DNA from 3 places in the Arthrobacter sp. TJ-263 genome. Region 1 is predicted to be linked to each of the others. Evidence: riboswitches for the same ligand, from Rfam matches in the RefSeq annotation. Region 1 holds a riboswitch; each other region holds the start of a gene.
The links. A riboswitch is a leader RNA that binds a small molecule or an ion and turns the genes downstream of it on or off. The one in region 1 is predicted to bind S-adenosylmethionine.

Region 1 (3,817 bases):
CGCCGTGGACACCGATGTCGATGAAGGTGGCGCACGCTGCGTGGTCCTCTTCTCCGCCTACTGTGATGGCGGCTGCGTTGCAATGGGAATGGTCGTTGAAGGAACAACTGGCGACACTGCATTCTGCAACTTGTGTGCTCATGACGAAGGTCCTCCCTGGTTCAGCTGCCCGGCCGGGCTGCATCCTGCGTCCACGGTAGGCCTGATGGAGGCGATCAAAAAGACCCAATCGGGTGACGTAATCCGCGGCTCGGGGTGGCGCATCTCTATCGCCTGACCGACGACGACGGGATCCGGGGACAGGCCGTCCTTCCCGCTGGCAGGATAGCGTCATGACTGCCGAGTCCTCGTCCTCCACCGCCCCGTCCGCAGCGGGAGGTTCCGTGGATCCGCTCCCGAGGCGGCGGATCACCGCAGAACTGCTGATCGTCTTCGGGCTCTCCCTGGGGCAGTCCGGCGTGTACGCCGTCGTGAGCCTCGCGGACAAGCTCACGCGGGGACCCCTCGCGGGCCAGACCACCACCCTGAACCCGGTGCTGAACGAGCGCGAGTACTTCGACCTCGCCTACCAGCTCCTGGACATCCTCTTCGCGCTGATGCCCGTGGCCCTGGTCCTGTTCCTGCTCAGCGGTCCCGGCGTCTCGGCCGTCCGGCGCCTGGGCCTCACCTTCGAGCAGCCGCTGCGCACCGTCGGTTTCGGGGTGGGGCTCGCCGCGATCATCGCCGTCGGAACGCTCGGGGTGTACGCGGGAGGCCGCGCGCTCGGCATCACGACGGCGCTCGTGCCGGCCGCGCTCGACGACTACTGGTGGACCATCCCGGTACTCGTGCTGTCCGCGCTCCGGCACGCGGTGCTCGAGGAGGTCATCGTGGTCGGGTACCTGTTCATCCGCCTGCGGGACCTCGGCTGGTCCACCCCCGCAATCATCATCACGAGTGCCCTCATCCGGGGCAGCTACCACCTCTACCAGGGGTTCGGGCCGTTCATCGGGAACGTGCTGATGGGCCTGCTGTTCGCCTGGTTCTACACGCGGACACGACGGGTCATGCCGCTCGTGATCGCCCACGCGCTCATCGACATCACGGGCTTCGTCGGCTACGCGCTGCTCGGGCCGGCCCTGGGGATCGGCACGTGACCGGAGCCTAGATCTCGACGCGACCGCTGTCGGTCTCGAACGTCACCGACATGACCCCGGGCGTCCCGTTGGGGGCGATCCACTGGACCTGCACGCCGTCGAGCGTCCTCTCGACGTCCGTCCCGAGCCAGTCGGTCACCCGCTCGGACGAGCCGGCGATGGTGAGGCAGTCCAGCTTCACCGAGGCGGGGCGGGCCTTCGAGGGGTGGAGGTCCTCCGTGCCGTCGTCCCAGCGGAGCAGGTAGGGGACCTGGGGGTCCGCGATGAGTCCCTTGATGCCGATCTGCTGCCAGGTGAGCTCCTGGCCGTCCGGGAACTTCCGGTTGCCGGGCACCGCGCTGCGCCCGAGGCGCTCCTCGAACGGTGCCAGATCGTCGACGGCGACGCACCAGCCCATCCAGCCTCCGCCGGCCTCGGAGCGGGCGCGGACGGCCTGGCCGAACGGAGCCTTGTCCGACGCCGGGTGGTTCAGCACCTCGACGACCTCCAGATACTGGCCGTTGACCAGGGGGAAGATCATGTTGCGGGTGCCGAAGCGGGGGTGCACACCACCCTTCACCGGCTCCACGCCGAGCTTGGCCGAGATTCGATCGGCCGTCGCGGCAAGTCCATCGGGTTCGCAGGCATAAGATACATGGTCCAGGCGCATGCGGCTATCTTGGCACTAAGTGATCTGGGTCTCGACTAAGGCTTGCCTTACTCCCGGGAGCGTGTCCTGGGAGCCGATCGGGAGCCGACGTCGGGCGCACCGGGAGCGTGCCCTCGGGCGGCTTCACGGAGGGTCACACGGTTGCCGGATCCGCCCGGATCGGTTTACATGAATGCAGGTCATGAGTGCCAGCACACAGCCCCGGCTTGCTGGCCGGCAACCCTCCAACCGCGGTGGGGTGCCCCGGGTGAAGACCAGGTCCGGCGCCCATCGGCGCCGTTCAAGCGCGGGCTCCTGCGGGGTCCGGTCTCCCGGAGCGGCGTCCACCGGCCGGAGCATCGGACAGGCGGAGCCCCTGATCAGAGGGAACACCATGTCCAACGATTGGTCCTTTGAAACACGCCAGATCCACGCCGGCCAGGTGCCGGATGCCACCACAGGGGCGCGTGCGCTCCCCATCTACCAGACGACGTCGTTCGTCTTCCCGAGCGCGGAGAGCGCCGCGAACCGGTTCGCGCTGACCGAACTCGAGCCCATCTACACGCGGATCGGCAACCCGACCCAGGAGGTCGTGGAGACCCGCATCGCAAGCCTCGAAGGCGGCGTCGGCGCGCTCCTGCTGGCCTCCGGCCAGGCCGCCGAGACGTTCGCCGTGCTGAACATCGCGGAGGCGGGGGACCACATCGTGGCCAGCCCCAGCCTCTACGGCGGCACCTACAACCTCTTCAAGCACACGCTGAAGAAGTTCGGGATCGAGACCACGTTCGTCGAGGACCCGGACGACCTCGGGCAGTGGCGCGCGGCACTCCGGCCGAGCACCAAGCTCTTCTTCGGCGAGGTGGTCTCCAATCCGCGGCAGGACGTCCTCGACATCGAGGGCATCAGCGCCGTCGCCCACGAGCACGGCATCCCCCTGATCGTCGACAACACGCTGTCCACGCCGTACCTGATCCGGCCCATCGAATGGGGAGCGGACATCGTGGTGCACTCGGCCACCAAGTACCTCGGCGGGCACGGCAACGCCATCGCCGGGGTCATCGTGGACTCGGGCAACTTCGACTTCGCGCAGGACCCCGAACGGTTCCCGGGCTTCAACACGCCGGACGAGAGCTATCAGGGGCTCGTGTACGCCCGCGATCTCGGGGTGGGCAGTGCGCTGGGCGCCAACCTCGCCTACATCCTCAAGGCCCGCGTCCAGCTGCTCCGCGATCTCGGCTCTGCCGTCTCCCCGTTCAACGCCTTCCTGATCGCCCAGGGACTGGAGACCCTCAGCCTGCGCATGGAACGCCACGTGCAGAACGCGCAGGCGGTCGCCGAGTGGCTGGAGGGGCACGACGACGTCGAGCGCGTCACCTACGCGGGGCTCTCCTCGAGTCCGTGGTACGAGCGCGGGAGGAAGTACGGACCCAACGGCACGGGGGCGATCGTGAGCTTCGACATCGCCGGAGGGCTGGAGGCGGGGAAGCGCTTCGTCGACGGCCTCGAACTGCACTCGCACGTCGCGAACGTGGGCGACGTCCGCTCGCTGGTCATCCACCCCGCGTCCACGACGCACAGCCAGCTCGGGGCGGAGGCGCAGCTCACCGCGGGCGTCCGGCCTGGCCTGGTGCGACTGTCGGTCGGCGTCGAGAACATCACCGACATCCTCGCCGATCTGGATGCGGGCTTCCGCGCCGCCAAGGGAGCCTGACCGTTCGTGACCACGTACCCTCCTGCTCCGCTGCCCGCATGGACCGACGACGCACCTCCCCAGGGGGACGGGCTGCTCCGTGTCGCGTCGATCGGGCCGCTGGTCCTCGAGACCGGGGGTGAGCTGCCCGACGTCCAGCTGGCGTTCGAGACCTGGGGCCGGCTGGACCGGGACGGCTCCAACGCCGTCCTCGTGCAGCACGCCCTGACCGGCAGCTCGCACGTGGCCCGTGGCGCCTCGGAGGAGGAGGGCTGGTGGGACTCGCTCGTGGGCCCCGGCCGCACGGTGGACACCGACCGTTACTTCGTGGTGGCCGTCAACATGCTGGGAGGCTGCTACGGC
Region 2 (3,817 bases), 470 kb from region 1:
CTTCCAGGGGACGGTCACGTGGTGGTCGTCGGGGATGTCGGCGACCCCGAGGCCTGCCGGCGCATCGTCGACGGGGCCGTGGGCGGACTGGGTGGTCTCGACGTCCTGGTGAACAACGCCGGCATGTTCGTGGCGCACCCCATCGATGCCGTGTCCTTCGAGGACTGGCAGGGAGCATGGCGTCGCACGCTGGATGTGAACCTCCTGGGGCCCGCGAACCTGGCCTGGCTCGTCGCGCGGCACCTCCTGGACCGACCGGCGGGGCCTGAAGGTGGACGGCTTGTGAGTGTCGGGTCACGCGGAGCCTACCGGGGTGAACCCGTCACGTCTGCCTACGGCGCGAGCAAGGCGGCGCTGCACTCCATGACCCAGTCTCTCGCCGTAGCGCTCGCTCCCCGCGGAATCCTCGCGGCCGCCGTCGCACCGGGGTTCGTCGAGACCGACATGGGCAGAACCGTGCTCGACGGTCCGGGCGGCGACGCGGTGCGCGCACAGAGTCCGTTCAACCGTGTCGCGACGCCGGAAGAGGTGGCGCAGACGGTCGCCTGGCTGGCAATCGATGCTCCGCTCTGGGTCAGCGGCACCGTGGTGGACGTCAACGGGGCGTCCTACCTGAGGTAGTCGGCGCGGTGTGTCCGGCCGGCGGGAGCTGCCGGGGTGCGTCCTACCTGCGGTGGTCGGCGCGGTGTGTCCGGCCTGCGGGAGGCGCCGGGGTGCGTCCTACTGCGGGAGTTGTCGGGGTGCGTCCTACCTGCGGTGGTTGTCGCTATGGGTCTGACCCGCGGGAGGCGCCGGGGCGGGTCCTACCTGCGGTGGTTGTCGCGGTGTGTCCGGCCTGCGGGAGGCGCCGGGGCGGGTCCTACCTGCGGTGGTTGGCGCGGTGCGTCCGGCCTGTGGTCGTTGCACGGTGCGTCCTCTTCGGTGGTCGCCGGGTGTGTTTGGAGGAGGTGGCTGCCGCCTGCCCGGAGGACGATACCCGCAGCGCGGCTAGAGGAGATGGATGCTGCTGTGGGCGAGGGCTTGCAGGTCGGACCTGCGCTCGAGGTGGCGGTGGAAGAGCTCCCCGTTGGTACCGTCCGCGGAGGCCAGTGACGATCCTGCTGCGATGAAGGCAGTGCCCAGGCGAATGAGCGTCCGGGACGCGAGACCTCCCCGGGGTGGGCCGGCGAGCGGCGGGTAGCCGGCGTGAAGGGCTGTGCTGGTCATGACGACTCCTGCAGGTCGATGAGGGGGAAGGCGTTGAAGTGGATCTGGACCGGGCGGGTTGCCGGGGTGCCCGGCTCGGAGCGGTAGGCGTCGAGCTTCTCGCGAAGGACCTCGCTCATGTCGAGGGCGAGGGCGGCGAGTTGGTCCGCCGTCAGGTGGGCGTTCATCGTTGCGATCACGGCTGCGTCCGCCCATTCGGGTGGGACGGACTCGGAGCCACTGGCCATGAAGGTGGCGAGTGCCTCGGATCGGCCGCGTTCGAACTGGCGGTTCACCTGCCGCGCGGCTTCCCGTGTGGTGGGGTCCTGCTCGAGTTCGGGAGTGCTGAGGGTCAGGGACCCCCGGGGCCGTTCCCACCACCGCTCACGGGCGGACCCGCGATCCGCCACCTCCCGGACGAGCCCGTAACGCGCCAGCTGCCTCAGGTGGTAGCTCGTAGCCCCACTCGACTCGCCGATGCGTTTGCCGATGCTGCTCGCGGTCTGCGGCCCGTAGCTGGACAGGACCTCGAGCAGCTGGATCCTGAGGGGGTGAGCGAGGGCCTTGAGTGCTGCCCCGTCGATGACGCGGTCGCCGTCGTTTGCGGGCTGTCTTCCACTGCCGGTGGCTTCATCCATGACATCAGTGCGCCATTGCAAAGAACTATTTGCAATGGTTTCTTTGCACTTCCTGCTGTTCTCTTCGCCCAGTGCGCACTACCGCCGTCGGGCATTCGCCGGACAGGGGATATTCGACGTGCGGCAGGTGCTGGCCGGGCATCGGGGAGGCTGGACGCGTGACGCCCGGTGACGACGGCGGGTGGACGGCGGCGTCTCGGCCCACTTACGCTCGTGAGCAGAATCAAGAGCTCCAACGCAAAACCCTGGTTCGTTGGACGGCAACCCTCTCGCTGTAGTGGGGTGCCCCAGGTGAGGATTCGGCCCGGCACAGGCAGTGCGGGCAAGTATGGCGCTTCCGCCACGGCAGTGCCCCGACATGAGGAATCTTCATGCCCACATCACCGCGCCGTATCCGCTTCAACGCTTTCGACATGAACTGCGTGGGTCATCAGTCGCCGGGGCTGTGGCGCCACCCCGACGACCAGTCGTGGCGCTACAAGGACCTGAGCTACTGGGCCGACCTGGCGAAGACCCTCGAGAAGGGCTTGTTCGACGGCGTCTTCATCGCCGATGTCCTCGGCACGTACGACGTCTACGGCGGGTCCAACGAGGCCACCCTGCGGCAGGGGACGCAGACGCCGGTCAACGACCCGTTCCTGCTCGTCTCCGCGATGGCGCTCGTCACCGAGCACCTCGGGTTCGGCGTCACGGCAGGCACCGCCTACGAGCACCCCTATCCCTTCGCGCGCCGGCTCTCCACGCTGGACCATCTCACCAAGGGGCGGGTCGGCTGGAACGTGGTGACCGGGTATCTTCCTTCTGCCGCACGCAACATGGGCCAGGAGGACCAACTCGAGCACGATGCGCGCTACGACCACGCGGATGAGTACCTCGAGGTCCTCTACAAGCTGCTCGAGGGGTCCTGGGAGGACGACGCCGTGGTCCGCGACCGCGAGGCGGGCGTCTTCACGGATCCGGCCAAGGTCCACGACATCAACCACGACGGCAAGTACTTCAAGGTGCCGGGGATCCATCTCAGCGAGCCGTCGCCGCAGCGGACGCCGGTCATCTTCCAGGCCGGCGCGTCCTCCCGTGGCATCGCCTTCGCGGCCGGCAACGCGGAAGCGGTGTTCGTCGCTGCACCCACGAAGGAGAGGCTGAAGGACGTGGTCAGGAAGATCCGGGATGCCGTCGAAGCCGAGGGGCGTGACCGCTACTCGGTGCGGATCTACACGCTGCTCACCATCATCACGGACAAGACGGAGGAGAAGGCCCAGGCCAAGCACGCCGACTACCAGCAGTACGTCAGCTACGAGGGAGCCCTCGTGCTCGTCTCGGGGTGGCTGGGCGTGGATCTCTCCGTCTACGACCCGGACGAGCCGCTCGGCAACGTCAAGTCCAACGCCATCCAGTCCGCCGTGGCCAACTTCCAGAAGGTGAACGACGACGGCTCGCCGTGGACCGTGCGGGACATCGCCGAGTCGGCGGGGATCGGTGGGCTCGGTCCGCGCATCGTCGGCTCGGGTGTGCAGGTCGCCGATGAACTCCAGGCGTGGGTGGAGGAGACCGACGTCGACGGCTTCAACCTCGCCTATGCAATCACCCCGGGGACTTTCGAGGACATCATCGAGTTCGTCGTGCCGGAGCTGCAGAAGCGTGGTGCGTACCCGACGGAGTACACGGAAGGAACATTGCGGCAGAAGCTGTTCGGGAAGGGCGATCGTCTGCCCGAGGAGCATCGCGGTGCGCGGTACCGACTCCAGACGATCCGCCCCTGACATGTCAGCCGGGTCTGTCGGGCATCGACCCCTCGGCGGTGCGGTGCTGACGTGTCAGTCGGGTCTGCACGCTCACGCGTCGGCTATTGACGCCTCGCTGGGTCCAGCACCGGCAGTCCGGCCCGTCCGGTCGGACGTGTCAGCAGGGCCCCGAGATGTCCTGAGCATTGGCGGCGGTCCTGGGGAATAGGCCTGCGCTGGCGGCGGAACACCCGCAGGAAGGTGGCCAGCCCG
Region 3 (3,817 bases), on a different contig from region 1:
TTCCTCCGCGGCAGGCGCCGGTCCGTCCGTGGCGGAGGCCGCGCCGCTCGTTCCGGTGGACACGGCGCCGTCCGTCCCGGTGGGGGCCGCGCCGTCCGTTCCCGTACGGGCTGTGCCGGCTGCTGCCGTTCCGACACCTGCCGCGGTCCCACCCGCGGCAGTCCCTCCTGCCCGTCAGGCGCCCCCCGGAGCGGCTCCCCCTGCCGCTGTCCCACCCCCTGCGGCGTCACCCGTGGCACCGACCGGATCCGCGCCCGGGCCCGAGCGCCGCGCGGTGCCCCGAAGTCACGGTGGGGGAGGCCACGGTCCGGGGACCCCGGTCCTCGGGAACGGGACGTCGGGCGATCCGGTGCCCGGGACCGGGACGGCGGACGGCCAGGTCTCCGGGAATGGAACGGCGAACGGTCAGGGTCACGAGATCCGGCAGCCGCGGCAGGCGCGGGTGGAGACTCCGGTCGGTCCTGGGGCCGATCCGCAGGCTGAGGTCGGCTCGTCCGCAGAGGCACGGGCGATCTCCGCGCCGCCCAGCAGGGCCTGGCTCCTCGCGCCCGGCGGCGGTCCTGGGCATGTCCCGTCCGCGGGGACCTCCGGAGCGGCGGTGGAACCCGTCGCGGAGCCGTGGGCGTCCGAGTCCGCCACGGATGTGGCCGCAGCAGTGCACCCCGCAGTGCACCCCGCCGCGGATGAGCCCGCTGCCGGGCAGCCCGACCGGACGGATCCGCCGGAGGTCCCGGCCCTCCGCTAGGAGGTGATCTGCCGCTTCGAGGAGATGACGCCGGTGTTGAAGCCGGCGAGGTTGAGCCCGCCGTGGAAGCGCGCGTGCTCGATCTTGAGGCACCGGTCCATCACCACGTCCAGGCCGGCCGCTTCGGCCTCGCGTGCGACGTCCTCGTGCCACGATCCCAGCTGCAGCCAGAGCGTCTTCGCGCCGACGTCGAGCGTCTCCTGCAGCACCGAGGGCAGGTCGTCGTGCTTGCGGAACACATCGACGACGTCGGGCACCTCGGGCAGGTCCTTCAGCGATGCATAGGCCGGCCGGCCGAGGATCTCCTTCGCCACCGGGTTGACGAAGTACAGGCGGTAGGGGGAGGAGGACTGCAGGTAGGTCGCCACGAAGTAGGACGCCCGCGAGGGCTTGTCCGAGGCCCCGACGATCGCGACCGACCGAGCGTGCCTCAGCAGGTTCAGCCGTTCGGGCGCCGTCGGCCCTTCCCAGGTCCGTCCAGGTGTCGCGTTGCCGGTGCCGCCGCTCATGCTCCCACTCCCACTGCCCGCGTCGCCGATGCGTCGTCGTCGTTCTCTCCGGCCGCTTCCTGCGGCAGGTCCTCGAAGGAGGCGTCGGCGGCGTTCACCGCGATGTCCAGGGCCTGGTCCAGGTCCCAGAGGATGTCCTCGAGGTCCTCCAGGCCCACGGAGATGCGCACGAGGTCCTCGGGGACGCCCGCCGCTGCGAGCTGCTCGGCCGAGAGCTGCTGGTGCGTCGTCGAGCCCGGATGGATCACGAGGGTGCGGGAGTCGCCCACGTTCGCGAGGTGCGAGGCGAGCTGCAGGGACTCGATGAACTTCTGTCCCGCCTTGCGCCCGCCCCTGATGCCGAAGCTGAACACGGAGCCGGGGCCCTGCGGAAGGTAGGTCTTCGCCCGCTCATGATGCGCGTGGGTGGGGAGCCCGGCGTAGTTGACGTACTCCACCCGCGGGTCGGCCTGCAGCCACTCCGCGACGGCCAGGGCGTTCTCGAGGTGTTCGTCCAGGCGCTGCGCGAGGGTCTCGACCCCCTGGAGGAGCTGGAACGCGGACATCGGCGAGAGGGAGGGCCCGATGTCGCGGAGCTGCTCGGTGCGCAGCTTGGTCAGGAACCCGTATTCCCCGAAGTTCGCCCACCACTGGATGTTGCCATAGGAGGGCACGGGTTCGGTCATCATGGGGAATTTGCCGTTGCCCCAGTCGAAGCGGCCGCTCTCCACGATCACGCCGCCGAGCGTGGTGCCGTGCCCGCCGATGAATTTGGTGGCCGAATGGATGACGATGTCCGCGCCGTGCTCGATGGGGCGCACCAGGTAGGGCGTGCTCAGCGTGGAGTCGACGATGAACGGGATGCCGGCGTCGTGGGCGACCTTCGCGAGGCCTGCGAGGTCGGCGATCTCGCCGGAGGGGTTCGCGATCACCTCGGCGTAGACCGCCTTGGTGTTGTCCCGGAGGGCGGCCGCGTAGTCCGCGGGGTCCGTCCCGGGGACGAAGGTGGTCTCGATGCCGAACCGGCGCAGGGTGACGTCGAGCTGGGTGACCGTGCCGCCGTACAGCTGGGAGGCGGCGACGATGTGGTCCCCGGCCTGGCAGAGCGCCGCGAAGGTGATGAACTCCGCGCTCATGCCCGACGCCGTCGCCACGGCCCCGATCCCGCCCTCGAGGGAGGCGATGCGCTCCTCGAACGCCGCGACCGTCGGATTGCCGATCCGCGAGTAGATGTTGCCGTACTTCTGCAGGGCGAAGAGGTTCGCGGCGTCGTTGGTGTCCTTGAACACGAACGAGGTCGTCTGGTAGATGGGGACGGCCCGGGCCCCGTGGGTGGCGTCGGGAGTGCCGCCGGCGTGGAGTGCACGCGTGCGGAAACCGAAGGAACGTTCTGCCATCAGGCACCTGCCTTGCTGGGTTCGGATGCTGCGAGGGGGATTTCGGGGGCGACGTCGATGCCGAAGGCTGCTGTGGCTGCACTCATGGGTTCCTCCATCGTTCTGGCAGTAGCACCCTCATGCCGCCGCGCGACGCGGAGGCCAGGGTTGCTGCGGCGTCAGTGAGCCAGATCTCTCAGCCGCTCGGGATGGTCGGATCGAGTCTGACACCGGGCCGGTGCAGAACCAAACCATGTGTCCCCGTGTGAGGCAGGGGTTGCGGCGACCTAGGCTGGAGGGATGGAGGAATGGAGATCGGCAAGCCGGGCGCAGGACCGCAAGCTGTGGCAGACGCTCTGGTACGTCGGAGCCGCGCTGACGCTCACGCTGGCCAGCAGCATCCTGGTGGCCCTCGGCGGCCTTGGAACGGCGGCCACGGACTGGTTCTACATCCAGCAGGCGGTGCTGCTCACGCTCAGTGCAGCCGGGACGGTCTTCGCCCTCCGTCGCTGGCGGGAGCTGCGCGGCTGAGGAGCACTTCACCCCCCGTTACTCTAATGTGACAGAAGTGACTGCTGTTGGGTATGGTCAACATGTGCTTCCGCGACCGTGGGGCGCTCCTGGACGGAATGCCGAGCCCTGCCGTCGTCCCGGAATCGTTCGCAACCACGAAAGGCAGGGACGGGGGAACCACTAGTTCCACCGGGCGCGCAGGAGACCCTGCAGGCGCCCTCGGGGTTAAGTCGCACCACATCACCCACGGGTGATGTTCGCGGCCGGGTGACTCCCATCCGAACCCGACAGCTCACCCCGCAGGCATGGGAGAGGTATAGAACCATGTCACGAAACATTTCTTCAGCGCGCCACCGTGCCGACGTCGACGGCAGTCTCGCGCTGCAGGGCCTGTCCCGCGCCGCCAGGGCCCACACCACCGCCGTAGGCCGCCCCGTCGCCATCGCCGCCGTCACCTCGGGCCTCGCGCTCGGCGCCGTGGGCACCGCCCATGCCGGTGAGTACACCGAGCAGGGCGCGACGACGACCCCCGCGGTCGTTGCAGCCCCCGCAGCACAGGCTGCCCCCGCCGCGCAGACGGCTGTCGCCTCCCCGACGACGCACACCGTCGTCCCGGGTGACACGCTGGGCGCCGTCTCGGCACGCTACGGCGTGGACCTGACCGCGGTCCTCACGGCGAACGGCCTGTCCGTCGC

Region 2: it holds a riboswitch for S-adenosylmethionine, as region 1 does, so the genes downstream of both, AC4D2F_RS13450 (LLM class flavin-dependent oxidoreductase) here and AC4D2F_RS11435 (bifunctional o-acetylhomoserine/o-acetylserine sulfhydrylase) in region 1, are expected to answer to the same signal.
Region 3: it holds a riboswitch for S-adenosylmethionine, as region 1 does, so the genes downstream of both, AC4D2F_RS15060 (O-acetylhomoserine aminocarboxypropyltransferase/cysteine synthase family protein) here and AC4D2F_RS11435 (bifunctional o-acetylhomoserine/o-acetylserine sulfhydrylase) in region 1, are expected to answer to the same signal.

What each region holds. Positions count from the first base shown of each region.
Region 1 covers NZ_JBZCNE010000002.1:164,791-168,607, reverse strand. The annotation lists gene AC4D2F_RS11450 (DUF1540 domain-containing protein) at 1-142, opposite strand, end outside; gene AC4D2F_RS11445 (CPBP family intramembrane glutamic endopeptidase) at 333-1,136, shown strand; gene AC4D2F_RS11440 (VOC family protein) at 1,144-1,785, opposite strand; SAM riboswitch class IV at 1,963-2,078, shown strand; gene AC4D2F_RS11435 (bifunctional o-acetylhomoserine/o-acetylserine sulfhydrylase) at 2,159-3,475, shown strand; gene metX (homoserine O-acetyltransferase MetX) at 3,482-3,817, shown strand, end outside.
Region 2 covers NZ_JBZCNE010000002.1:632,389-636,205, reverse strand. The annotation lists gene AC4D2F_RS13465 (SDR family NAD(P)-dependent oxidoreductase) at 1-621, shown strand, start outside; gene AC4D2F_RS13460 (hypothetical protein) at 988-1,206, opposite strand; gene AC4D2F_RS13455 (helix-turn-helix domain-containing protein) at 1,203-1,823, opposite strand; SAM riboswitch class IV at 2,045-2,158, shown strand; gene AC4D2F_RS13450 (LLM class flavin-dependent oxidoreductase) at 2,195-3,583, shown strand.
Region 3 covers NZ_JBZCNE010000003.1:209,619-213,435, reverse strand. The annotation lists gene AC4D2F_RS15070 (hypothetical protein) at 1-745, shown strand, start outside; gene AC4D2F_RS15065 (CoA-binding protein) at 742-1,254, opposite strand; gene AC4D2F_RS15060 (O-acetylhomoserine aminocarboxypropyltransferase/cysteine synthase family protein) at 1,251-2,630, opposite strand; SAM riboswitch class I at 2,722-2,825, opposite strand; gene AC4D2F_RS15055 (hypothetical protein) at 2,910-3,140, shown strand; cyclic di-AMP (ydaO/yuaA leader) riboswitch at 3,261-3,441, shown strand; gene AC4D2F_RS15050 (C40 family peptidase) at 3,447-3,817, shown strand, end outside.